DNA from 3 places in the Phenylobacterium sp. LjRoot225 genome. Region 3 is predicted to be linked to each of the others. Evidence: predicted binding sites of a transcription regulator. Region 3 holds the regulator's gene; each other region holds the start of a gene.
The links. Region 3 encodes LexA, which represses DNA repair genes until DNA is damaged. Its sites were predicted from a motif close to ATGTTCNCNANNTGTTCT; they were not measured.
Positions count from the first base shown of each region.

Region 1: a site for LexA is predicted at 1,643-1,660, ahead of uvrA (excinuclease ABC subunit UvrA). Genes of this name have one in related genera too.
Region 2: a site for LexA is predicted at 2,800-2,817, ahead of ACSQ2B_RS16230 (YifB family Mg chelatase-like AAA ATPase). Genes of this name have one in related genera too.

Region 1 covers NZ_CAXUPL020000001.1:1,109,875-1,113,936, reverse strand. Annotated here, with positions in the region: gene uvrA (excinuclease ABC subunit UvrA) at 1-1,561, opposite strand, end outside; gene ACSQ2B_RS05425 (OPT family oligopeptide transporter) at 1,737-3,728, opposite strand; gene ACSQ2B_RS05420 (2OG-Fe(II) oxygenase) at 3,833-4,062, opposite strand, start outside.
Region 2 covers NZ_CAXUPL020000003.1:232,058-236,119, forward strand. Annotated here, with positions in the region: gene rsmI (16S rRNA (cytidine(1402)-2'-O)-methyltransferase) at 1-569, shown strand, start outside; gene ACSQ2B_RS16215 (YraN family protein) at 566-940, shown strand; gene ACSQ2B_RS16220 (SirB1 family protein) at 943-1,758, shown strand; gene gshB (glutathione synthase) at 1,816-2,757, shown strand; gene ACSQ2B_RS16230 (YifB family Mg chelatase-like AAA ATPase) at 2,879-4,062, shown strand, end outside.
Region 3 covers NZ_CAXUPL020000001.1:1,004,726-1,008,787, reverse strand. Annotated here, with positions in the region: gene ACSQ2B_RS04920 (ComEC/Rec2 family competence protein) at 1-954, shown strand, start outside; gene ACSQ2B_RS04915 (hypothetical protein) at 969-1,250, opposite strand; gene lexA (transcriptional repressor LexA) at 1,332-2,021, opposite strand; gene trpC (indole-3-glycerol phosphate synthase TrpC) at 2,197-3,006, opposite strand; gene trpD (anthranilate phosphoribosyltransferase) at 3,003-4,028, opposite strand; gene ACSQ2B_RS04895 (anthranilate synthase component II) at 4,039-4,062, opposite strand, start outside.

The DNA of each region.
Region 1 (4,062 bases), 110 kb from region 3:
AGAGCACGCCGGTCAGGCCGGAGCCGATCTGGCTGGCCAGCCGGATCCGCTGGCTCTCGCCGCCGGAAAGAGTGCCGGAGCCGCGGCTGAGGTTGAGGTAGTCCAGGCCGACGTTCACCAGGAAGCGCAGCCGGTCGTTGATCTCCTTCAGGATCCGCCGGGCGATCTCCATCTGCTTGTCGGAGAGCTGGTCGTGCAGGCCCTCGAACCACTCGCGGGCGTGCTTAATGGCCAGCGTCGAGACCTCGCCGATATGCTTGCCGTCGATCTTGACCGCCAGGGCCTCGGGCTTGAGCCGGTAGCCGGAGCAGGCTTCGCACGGCGTCTCGGACTGGTAGCGGCCGAGCTCTTCCCGGACCCAGGCGCTATCTGTTTCCCGCCAACGCCGCTCGAGGTTCGGCAGCACGCCCTCGAAGGTCTTGTTGACCTCGTACTTGCGGGCGTTGTCGTCATAGACGAAGCGGATCTTCTCCTTGCCGGAGCCCTGCAGCACCACCTGGCGGGCGGCGTCGGAAAGCTTCCACCAGGGCTCGTCCATCGAGAAGTCGTAGTGGCGGGCGAGCGCCTGCAGGGTCTGGGTGTAGAGCGGCGAGGGGCCGCGCGCCCAGGGGGCCACCGCGCCCTTGTGGAGGGTCTTGTCCTTGTCCGGCACGACCAGGTCGGCGTCGAAGGCCAGCTTGGCCCCCAGGCCGTCGCACACCGGGCAGGCGCCGTAGGGATTGTTGAACGAGAACAGCCTGGGCTCGATCTCGCTGATGGTGAAGCCGGAGACCGGGCAGGCGAACTTCTCGGAGAAAATCAGCCGGCGGGGCTCTTCCTCTTTGTCGGTGCGTATATCGGCCCATTCGGCGACGGCGATGCCATCGGCCAGCCGAAGCGCGGTCTCCAGGCTGTCGGCATAGCGCTGTTCCTGGCCCGGCTTGGCGACCAGCCGATCCACCACCACGTCGATGTCGTGCTTGAACTTCTTGTCGAGGGTGGGCGCGTCCTCGATCGGATAGAATTCGCCGTCGATCTTCAGCCGCTGGAAGCCGGCCTTCTGCCACTCGGCCATTTCCTTGCGGTACTCGCCCTTGCGGCCGCGGACCACGGGGGCCAGCAGGTAGAGGCGGGTGCCCTCGTCGATGGCGGACAGCTTGTCGACCATCTGGCTGACGGTCTGGCTCTCGATCGGCAGGCCGGTGGCCGGCGAGTAGGGCACGCCCACCCGCGCCCACAGCAGGCGCATGTAGTCGTGGATCTCGGTCACCGTGCCGACGGTGGAGCGCGGGTTGCGGCTGGTGGTCTTCTGCTCGATGGAGATGGCCGGCGACAGGCCCTCGATCAGGTCGACGTCGGGCTTGCTCATCAGCTCCAGGAACTGGCGGGCATAGGCCGAGAGGCTCTCGACGTAGCGGCGCTGGCCCTCGGCGTAGATGGTGTCGAAGGCGAGCGAGCTCTTGCCCGAGCCTGAAAGCCCGGTCAGCACCACCAGCTCGCCGCGTGGAATGTCCACGCTGACGTTCTTGAGGTTGTGCTCTCGCGCGCCACGCACGCGGATCTGGTTCAGCTGCTCGGCCATCTTGTTCCGGAAACTCGGTCGGCCCGCCGGGGGTCCCGGCGGACGTGGGCTAATGTAGGTCCGTGACTCCTGGATATCACCAGAACGCAACCGGAACAAAGCGGCTGCGGTCAGGCGCCGCGGGCTGCTGACACCACGCTGGCAGCAGGCGCCGGCTTTCTGGCCCCAGGTTGTCTCAGCTTTGGGCGCGTCGCGCCGTCCAGCCGTAGAGCAGCAGCGCCGTGGCGGCGTAGACGGCCAGCGCCAGCGGCGTGGCCGGACCGAAGTCCTCCGGAACCACCGCGAGCGGCGCGCCCTTGCCGGTGGCGACGATCAGGCCGGCGTAGGCGACGTTCAGCAGGCTGTCGCCGACGATGTAGCCGGAGACCAGCAGGACGCCGAGCCGCTTGGTCGCTTCGGGATTGGGCCGACGCTGGGCGGCGCGGTTGAAGGCCCAGCCGGCGAAGGCGCCGAGGATCACCGGGACGGTGACGCTGGAGGGCAGGTAGATGGCCAGCGCCGCGCCGAGCGGCGGCAGGCTGTAGCGGCCTCCGCGGCGCAGCAGCTCGTCGACCACCACCAGGGCTGCGCCGATCAGGGCCCCGACGCCGATCAGGCCCCACTGCAGGTCGCCGCCGACGACTCCGGAGGCGATGGTGCTGATCAGGGTGGCCTGGGGCGCGGCGAGCGGGCTGTCGGAGATGGCCTGGCCGGGCGCGCCGGCGAAGCCGTAGGCCTTGTTCAGCAGGTTGAGGATCACCGGGATCGCCGCCGAGCCGGCGATCACCCCGATGATCAGCGCCACCTGCTGGCGCCAGGGGGTGGCGTCGACCAGCTGGCCGGTCTTCAGGTCCTGGAGGTTGTCGTTGGCGGCGATGGCGACCGAGATCAGCACACTGGTGACCAGCAGGGCGAAGGCGACCAGCGGCCGGGTGTCGCCGCCCTTCAGCACCGGCAGGCCGATGGCGGCGATCAGCAGGGCCGCGCCCAGCACCGACAGGATGGCCATGCCGGAGACCGGGCTGTTGGACGAGCCGATCAGGCCGGCCATGTAGCCGCAGACCGCGGCGACGGCGAAGCCGGCGATCACGATGTAGAGCACCGCCCCGATCGTCAGCGGCACGACCAGCCCGCCGAGCGGACCGCCGGAGAGGAAGGTCGCCAGCACCACGGCCACCGGGACCAGGCAGATCAGCGAGATCACCAGCATCACCCCGATCGGGATGTCCTGCTCGACCCGCGTCAGGCTGGCGGCATGGCCTTCGCCGCGACGGCGCTGGGCGGCGAGCGCGCCCGTGACGCCGGTGATCAGGGGACCGGCCAGCTTGGCGAGGGTCCAGATCGCCGAGACGCCGATGGCGCCGGCGCCCAGGAAGCGGACCTTCTGGCTCCAGACGCTGAGGGCCAGGTCGGCGGCGTCGCCTGCAACCGGCGCGGCGGCGGTGAGGACGGGGACGGCCGCGCCCCAGGCGATCACCAGGCCCACGAGCATGGCCGCGCCGACGGCCGGGCCCATCAGGTGCCCGGCGCCGAAGAGGGCCAGCGACATCTGCGCGCCCAGCCCCGTCGCTCCGCCGTTGGCGGTGCGGAAATAGGCGCCCACCTCTCCGGTGAAGATCCGCATGGCCGAGAAGGCCGCATAGACGGCGGCGGCGATCGCGCCCACCGAGATCGTCAGCAAGCCGAGCCGGCTGTCGGCCTCGGCGTCGACGGTGTCGCCGTATGCGCCGGAGCCGACGATCAGCACCTCGGCGGCGGCGACGCCTTCGGGATAGGGGAGGTTTGAATTGGTGACCAGCGCCCGGCGCAGGGGGATGGTGTACATCACCCCCAGAACGCCGCCCGAGGCGCAGACCCCGAAGGTGGTCCAGAACGGAAAGCCGGTCCAGGCGCCGATGATCACCAGGCCCGGCAGGACGAAGACCACCGAGGCCATGGCCCCGGCCGCCGACGCCACCGTCTGGACGATGTTGTTCTCGACGATGGTGGCGTTGCGGGTGAAGGCGCGCAGCACCGCCATTGAGATCACCGCCGCCGGGATCGAGGTGGCGAAGGTCAGGGCCACCTTCAGCCCGAGGTAGACGTTGGCCGCAGTGAAGACGAGGGTGATCAGCACCCCCATCACCACCCCCCGGATGGTGAGCTCCAGGCGGGAAGTTTCGGTGTGGTCCGCGGCGGCTGCGGTCATACGGCGTTCCGACTCCTGAAACGGGCGAAATCAAGTCCCGTCCGCTGTTAGAGCCGGATGCGCGCGCGGGCTCAAGCTCGCTCGCGTCAGTTGCGGGCCGAGGCTCAACGCGCGTCGTGAAAAATGACGCCCAGGGCGAAGCGCCGGCCGGAGCGGATCCGGCTGACGCCATGGCGAAGGGTGACGCGATAGACGCCCCGCGTCCCGCGGACCGGGCGCTCGCGGACTGGAAAGACGACGGCGTCGCCCTGGCGCAGGGGAACGACCTCGACGCGCGACTGCATGCGCGGCCGCTGCTCGGTCAGGACGAACTCGCCGCCCTCGAAGTCGCGTC
Region 2 (4,062 bases), on a different contig from region 3:
CGCTGGTCTCCGACCCCGGCTACCGCCTGGTGCGCGAAGCGGCGGAAGCCGGCCACCGGGTCTATCCGATCCCCGGGGCCTCGGCGCTCCTGGCCGGGCTTTCGGTCGCCGGCCTGCCCACCGACCGCTTCCTGTTCGCCGGTTTTCCACCGCCGAAGAGCGCCGCGCGCCGCACCTTCCTGGAGGAGGTGGCCGGGATCCGCGCGACCCTGGTCTTCTTCGAGGGCGGCTCGCGGCTGGCCGACAGTCTCGCCGACATGGCGGTGGTGCTGGGCGACCGCGAGGCGGTGGTCTGCCGCGAACTGACCAAGCTCTACGAAACCGTCGTGCGCGGCCCCCTGAGCCAGCTCGCCGCCGATCCGCAATTCACCGCACCGAAGGGCGAGCTCGTCATCCTCGTCGGGCCCGGCCGCGAGCAGGAGGCCACCGCCGCCGACGCCGACACCGCCCTGGCCGACGCCCTGACCCGACTGAAGCCCGCGGAGGCCGCCGCCGAGGTCGCCAAGGCCCTGGGCCTCTCACGGCGCGATCTCTACAAGCGCGCGCTTGCTCTCAAGGACCGCGGGTGAAATCGGTCCGCGCAATCCGCGGCGCGGCGGCGCGCCGCGCCGGCCGTCAGGGCGAGATCGTGGCGGCGCTGTGGCTGATGGCCAAGGGCTATCGGATCCTCGGCTTCAGGCTGAAGACGCCGCAGGCGGAGATCGACCTGCTGGCGCTGCGCGGCCGGACCCTGGCGGTGGTCGAGGTCAAACGCCGCGGCGACCTGCTCGCGGCGCTGGAGGCCGTCGGCTTCGACCAGCGCGACCGTCTGCGGCGGGCGGGGCTGGCGATCGCCGCGAAACGGCCGGCCCTGGCGGGTGCGGCGGTTCGTCTCGACCTCTTGGCGCTCGCGCCCGGCCGCCTTCCTATGCATATTCCCGACGCTTGGAAGGGCGCTTAAGGGTGACGCGAGAAGAAGCTGAGGCATTCCTGCTGGAGGCCGGCTCCGCCAAGGACGGGGAATTTCCCCTGCTCGAGGCGGCGATCGCCTGCGCCGTCCATGAGGACCCTACGCGCGACCCGCAGACGGCGCGCGACCTCGGCGCCGTTGGCGTCGAGCGACTGACCCAGCGCCTCAAGCGCGAAAGCGCCGAGGAAGCCCTCGCCGAGACCATGGCCGGCGACCTCAGTCTCGCCGGCGACCTCTTCACCTATGACGACCCGGAAAACGCCGACATCATCTCCGTGAGCGTTCGCCGCAAGGGGCTGGCCGTGAGCCTGGGGGTCTACTACCTGCACGTGGCCCGCCGCTGCAGCCTGACGCTGCAGGGCGTCGACTTCCCCGGCCACTTCCTGCTGCGCATCGAGACCGAGGAAGGCCCCCTGGCGCTCGACCCCTTCAGCGAAGGCCGGGTGGTGCTGCCGTCGGAGCTCACCCGCCGGGCGCTGCATGCCGGCCTGACTCCCAATGTCGCCGACCGGTTGGACCGGCTGATGGCGCCGGTCAGCGACCGCGCCGTCCTGATCCGCCTGCAGAACACCATCTATGCCCGGGCCTCGGCGATACGCGACTTCGCCCGGGCCGAGCACGCTGCGATGCGCCGCGCCCTGCTCGATCCCAACGACCACCGCCCCTGGCTCGACGTCGCCGCCGCCCGCGAGGGCCAGGGCGCCCTGGCTGGCGCGCTCGAGGCCCTGGCGCGCGCCACCACCCTCGATGGCGGCGCGGCCCTCGCCGCCCGCGCCCAGCGCGAACGCGTTCGCCTGCGGCTCAACTAGCTGGCGCCCACGCTCCGGCGGCCCTATGTGGCAAGCTTGGGCAGTCGGGAGTTCGCCATGTCTCTGAAGGTCGCCGTGCAGATGGATCCCATCGAGGGGATCAACATCGAGGCCGACACGACCTTTCTGATGATGGAGCAGGCCCAGGCCCGCGGTCACAGCCTGTTCGTCTACACCACCGACACCCTGGCGCTGGAAGACGGCCGCGCCTTCGCCCGGGGCCGCGACGTCGCGGTGCAGCGGGTGAAGGACGGCCATGCGACGCTGGGCGACTTCCGCCGCACCGAGCTGACGGAATTCGACGTCATCCTGCTGCGCCAGGATCCGCCCTTCGACATGCACTACATCGACACGACCTTCGTCCTGGAGGCCGTGCACCCGAAGACCCTGGTAGTGAACAACCCCATCGAAGTGCGCAACGCCCCCGAGAAGCTGTTCGTCACCAAGTTCCCCAGCCTGCAGCCGCCGACCCTGATCACCAACGACCGACAGGCGATCGCCGACTTCCGCAAGCGCCACGGCGACGTGGTGCTGAAGCCGCTGAACGGCCGCGGCGGCTCGGGCGTCACCCGCCACCTGTCCGACGACCCCAACCTCGACGCCCTCCTGGAGCTGCACGCCGAGATCGGCCGCGAGCCAGTGATCCTGCAGAAATTCCTGCCGGCCGTGACCAAGGGCGACAAGCGCATCCTGCTGGTCGACGGCGAGGCGGTCGGCGCGATCAACCGCGTGCCGGAGAAGGGCCAGATCCGCTCCAACATGGCCGTCGGCGGCAAGCCGGAGCCCGTGGAGCTGTCGGCCCGCGACCTGGAGATCTGCGCGGCCATCGGGCCCGAGCTGAAGCGGCGCGGCCTGTTGTTCGTCGGTATCGACGTGATCGGCGACTATCTCACCGAGATCAACGTCACCTCCCCCACCGGGGCCGTGGCGCTCAAGCGCTTCACCGGCATCGACGCCGCCGCCATCCTGTGGGAAAAGATTGAAGCGATCCGCGCCTAGCGCTGAGCCGCTGCTTAAGCTTGTGCTTGCAACTTTCCCGTTCTGTTCTAATTTCGTTCCGGGCCTGGGGGCGACCGTCCACGGGTGTGGATAAAATCTGACGCCAGAACGGGGAAACGCCATGGCGGCGCGCGTGGTGACGGTGGCCTTCCAGGGGGTTGATGCGGTGCGCATCGACGTGGAAGTGCAGTTCACCCGCGGTGAGGCCCACTTCATCCTGGTCGGCCTGGGCGACAAGGCGGTGGCGGAAAGCCGCGAGCGGGTGCGCGCCGCCTTCACCGGCCTCGGCCTCGCCTGGCCCGGCAAGCGGATCATCGCCAACCTGGCGCCGGCGGACCTTCCGAAAGTCGGCAGCCACTACGACCTGCCGATCGCCTTGGCGATCATGGCGGGCATGGGGATAATCCCGCCGGACGCGCTCGACGGCTGGGCGGCGCTGGGCGAACTGTCCCTCGACGGACGGATCATGCCGGTGGCGGGCGCCCTGCCCGCGGCGGTCGCCGTCGGCGGCATGGGGCTGGGCCTGATCTGCCCCCAGGCCTGCGGCCCGGAAGCAGCCTGGGCCGGCGAGACCCGGATCATCGCCGCCCCCTCGCTGATCGCGCTGGTGAACCATTTCCGCGGCGTGCAGGTGCTATCGCCGCCGAAGCCCGGGGAGATCCTGGACGGCGAGCGCGTCCCGGATCTGCGCGACGTCAAGGGCCAGGAGAACGCCAAACGGGCGCTGGAGATCGCCGCCGCCGGCGGCCACAACCTCCTGTTCGTCGGCCCGCCCGGGTCGGGCAAGTCGATGATGGCCCAGCGCCTGCCCGGCCTGCTGCCGCCGCTGACGCCGGGGGAGCTGCTGGAAACCTCCATGGTGCACTCCATGGCCGGGCTGATCGCCAAGGGCGAGCTGCGCCGCGCCCGCCCGTTCCGCTGCCCGCACCACTCGGCGAGCATGGCCGCGCTGACCGGCGGCGGCATGAAGGCCAAGCCCGGCGAGGTCAGCCTGGCGCACAACGGCGTCCTGTTTCTCGACGAACTGCCGGAATTCGGAACCCAGGCGCTGGATTCGCTGCGCCAGCCGCTGGAGACCGGCGAGGTCGTGGTGGCCCGCGCCAACGCCCATGTCCGCTATCCCGCCCGCGTCCAGCTGGTCGCGGCGATGAACCCCTGCCGCTGCGGCCTGGGCGGCGCCGGACGCGGCGCCTGCGGGCGCGCGCCGCGGTGCCAGAGCGACTACCAGGGGCGCATCTCAGGGCCGCTGATGGATCGGATCGACCTGCAGGTGGAGGTCCCGCCGGTGACCGCCGCCGACCTCGC
Region 3 (4,062 bases):
GCCGGCGTGTGGCCGCGGCCGGTCAAGGAGATCAACACGCCCTGGCCGATCCGCCTGGTGCAGGGCGCGGGGACCTGGATCCTCGCCGGCGCCGCGATCAGCCTGGTCGCCGGCCTCGCCACCGCGCCGTTCGCCATTCAGCATTTCAACCGGGTCTCGACCTGGGGCCTGATCTCCAACCTGCTGGTCGAGCCGATCTCCTCGCTGCTGATGATGCCTGCGCTCGCCGTCGGGGCGGTGCTGATGCCCTTCGGACTGGAGGTCGGGCCATTGCGGCTGGCGGGCTTCGCCATCGGCCTGATCAACCGGATCGCCGAAGCCGCGGCGAACGCCCCCTACGCCCAGGTGATCATCGCCAGCGGGCCGGCCTGGACCCTGCCGGCCACCTTCCTGGGGCTCTTATGGATCTGTCTCTGCCGCGGGCCGCTGCGCTGGCTCGGCCTGCCCCTCGCCCTGGCGGTAAGCCTGGTTCCCAAGCCCGCGGCGCCGGACGCCTGGGTCAGCGCTGACGGGGCGGCGGTGGCGGTGCGGGCAGGGCGCGAGGCGCTGCTGTTCCGCCCGGACGTGAAGCTGTTCGGCGCCGAGCTCTGGTCGCGGCGGCGCGGCCTGGCGCCCGTCGCGAGCCAGCCGGCGCGGGACGCGGCCTACGATTGCGACCGCCAGAGCTGCGCCCCGCGACCTTCGGCGCCGGTGCGGCTGGCGGCGACCTGGAACCTCAAACGCCCCTTGCCCCCGGGCCGGTTGAACGCTCTCTGCTCAGCGGCCGAGGTGGCGGTGCTGCGCAACGACGTCCGTCCCGAGGGCTGCGCCGCGCCGCTCGTCCTCACCGGCGCGGACTTCCGCCGCGGCGGTTCAGCTGAGCTCTATCGCGCCCCCGACGGCCGCTGGCGGGTGGTCTGGGCCCAGCCGTCGCGCGGACGCAGACCCTGGACCTGGGGACTCGATCTGCGCTGAGCGCGGGATGGATGCTAGTAGCGAGCGGCGTCCTTGGCGGCGTCGTTGGCCGCGCCGGCGGCTTCCTTGGCGGCGTCCGCAGCCTTGTCGGCGTGATCGGTCGCCGCCTCGGCGCTGGCGTTGGCCACCTCCGGCATCGAGGTCGCCTGGCTGGCGTCGGCCGCAGCGTTGGCGGCGGCGGCTTCCTGGCTGGCGGTGCTGGCGCTGTCCTCGGCCTTCACGGCCTCGGTCTTCTTGCTGCAGGCGGCGCCGGTCAGGGCGATGGCGGCGATGGCCGCGACGGTGATGATCCGCATTCGAGATGTCCCTTGGTACGGCCGGACCTAAGCCGTCCGGCCCGCCGCTAACGCATCGCGACGCTCAAGGTTCGCCCCCGGTCAGTGATATCGGCGGATCAGGCCGACGAGCTTGCCCTGCACGGCCACCTGGTCGGGGCCGAAGATGCGGGTCTCGTAGGCCGGGTTGGCGGCTTCCAGCGCGATCGAGGCGCCCTTGCGACGAAGCCGCTTCAGGGTGGCTTCCTCGCCCATCACCAGGGCCACGACGATGTCCCCGGAATTGGCCGCGTCGGTCCGCCGGATCACCACATAGTCGCCGTCGAGAATGCCGGCGTTGATCATCGAGTCGCCCTGCACCTCGAGGACGAAATGCTCGCCCGCGCCCAGCAGGGTCTCCGGAACCGGGAGGCGGTCGCGCTCCTGCTGGATGGCCTCGATCGGCGTGCCGGCGGCGATGCGGCCCAGCACCGGCAGGTCGCGGCTGTCGTTCGCCGCCAGCGGCGCGCCCGGGGGGGATTCCACCAGTTGCGGCTTGAACGGGGCGCGGCCCTTGGGCGGCGCGGCGGCGGTGGCCTGCTGCGGCAGCTTCACCACCTCGAGCGCCCGCGCCCGGTGCGGCAGCCGGCGAAGGAAGCCGCGCTCCTCGAGCGCCGTGATCAGCCGGTGGATGCCCGACTTCGACGCCAGGTCCAACGCTTCCTTCATCTCGTCGAAGGAGGGCGAGACGCCGGTCTCCTTGATCCGCTCATGGATGAACATGAGCAACTCGTGCTGCTTGCGGGTGAGCATGACGGCGACACCTTAAGACCTGGCGCTTCAAGGAACAAAGCGCAAACGCTTCAAATGTTCTCTAGGTGTTCCGGGTTAATGTCAAGTTACTGGCGACCGCGCTGAAATTGCGAAGCTTTCCGCTGGCGAAGGACTTCTGCTGCGGGCTGTTGATTCGAGGTTTCGGCGTCGCTGCCTACGCCGCCGGCGCTTGCACCCCAGCGAGCAGGGCGCGGGTGGCGGCGGTGACGTCGGCCTGGCGCATCAGGCTCTCGCCGACCAGCATGGCGCGGGCGCCGCAGCGCTCCAGCCGGGCCGCGTCTTCGGCGGTGAACAGCCCGCTTTCGGTGACCAGCAGGGCGTCCTTCGGCGCGAGCGCCGCGAGCCGTTCGGTGACGCCCAAGTCGGTGACGAAGGTGCGCAGGTCGCGGTTGTTGACGCCCACCAGGTCCGCGCCCAGGGCGCCGGCGCGGGCCATCTCGGCCTCGTCGTGCACCTCGACCAGGGCGTCCATCTCGAAGCGCCGGGCCTCGGCCATCAGGGCGGCGGCGACGGCGTCGTCGACCATGGCCAGGATCACCAAAATGGCGTCCGCCCCCAAGGCGCGGGATTCCGCGACCTGCCACGGGTCGACCAGGAAGTCCTTGCGGATGCAGGGCAGGGCGACGGCGTCGCGGGCGGCGGTCAGGTATTCATCCGCGCCCTGGAAGCTCGGGCCGTCGGTCAGCACCGACAGGCAGGCCGCGCCGCCTGCCTCATAGGCCTTGGCGAGCTTCGGCGGATCGAAGTCGGCGCGGATCAGGCCCTTGGACGGCGAGGCCTTCTTGATCTCGGCGATCAGCGCCAGGCGGCCAGGCCCATGGGCCCGCTCCAGCGCGGCGCGGAAGCCGCGCGGCGGGCTAGCCTTGCGGGCGGCGGCCTCCACGTGAGCGGTCGCGCGCTCGGCCTTGCGGGCGGCGACCTCCTCCAGCTTGTAGGCGGCGATCTTGGCGAGGATGTCGCTCATACGGGCTCCGGAGCCTTGGTGACGGCGATCAGGCGCGCCAGCGCGCCGGCGGCGCGGCCGTCGTCGATCACGGCGGCCGCCAGCTCGACGCCCTCGCGCAGGGTCTCGACCTTGTCGGCCACCAGGAAGGCGGCGGCGGCGTTGAGCAGGACGATGTCGCGATAGGCGCCCTTGGCGCCGTCGAGCAGCGCGCTCAGAGCCGTAGCGTTGTGCGCCGGCGGTCCGCCGGTCAGGTCGGCGAGCGCCGCGCGCGGCAGGCCGACGGCTTCCGGCGTGACGCGGAACAGGCGCACCTGGCCGTCGCGCCATTCGGCGACCTGGGTCTCGCCCGTGGTGGTGATCTCGTCCATGCCCTGACCGTGGACGGTCCAGGCCCGCTCGGCGCCCAGAGCCCCCAGCACGCGGGCGAGCGGCTCGACCCAGCGGGTGTCGTAGACGCCGAGCAGCTGGCGCTTGGCGCCGGCCGGATTGGTCAGCGGCCCCAAGAGGTTGAAGATGGTGCGGAAGCCCAGCTCGGCGCGGATCGGCGTCACGTGGCGCATCGCTCCGTGATGGGCCGGGGCGAACATGAAGCAGATGCCGGCTTCCTCCAGCGCCTTCACCTGCTGGTCGGGCGTGGCGGCGATGTTGACGCCGAGCGCGGCCAGCACGTCCGCCGCGCCGGACTTCGACGACAGCGCCCGGTTGCCGTGCTTGGCGACCTTCAGGCCCCCGCCGGCGGCGACGAAGGCCACGGCGGTGGAGACGTTGAGGGTGTGCAGGCCGTCGCCCCCGGTGCCGCAGACGTCGATCGTCTCGAACGGGTGGTCGAGCATGACCGCGGCCCGGCGCATGGCGCGCGCCGAGGCGGTGATCTCGCCGACGGTCTCGCCGCGCAGCCGCATCGCCGTCACGGCGGCGGCGACCTGGGCCGGGGTCGGCTCGCCGCGCAGGCAGGCGGCGAAGAACTCGCCGGCGTCCTCTTCGGAGAGGGTCGCGCCGTCGGCGAGGCGGTTCAGCAGCGGTTTGAAGGCGTCGGACATGGCGCGGGGCTCAGACCTCGGCGAGGCGCCTCAC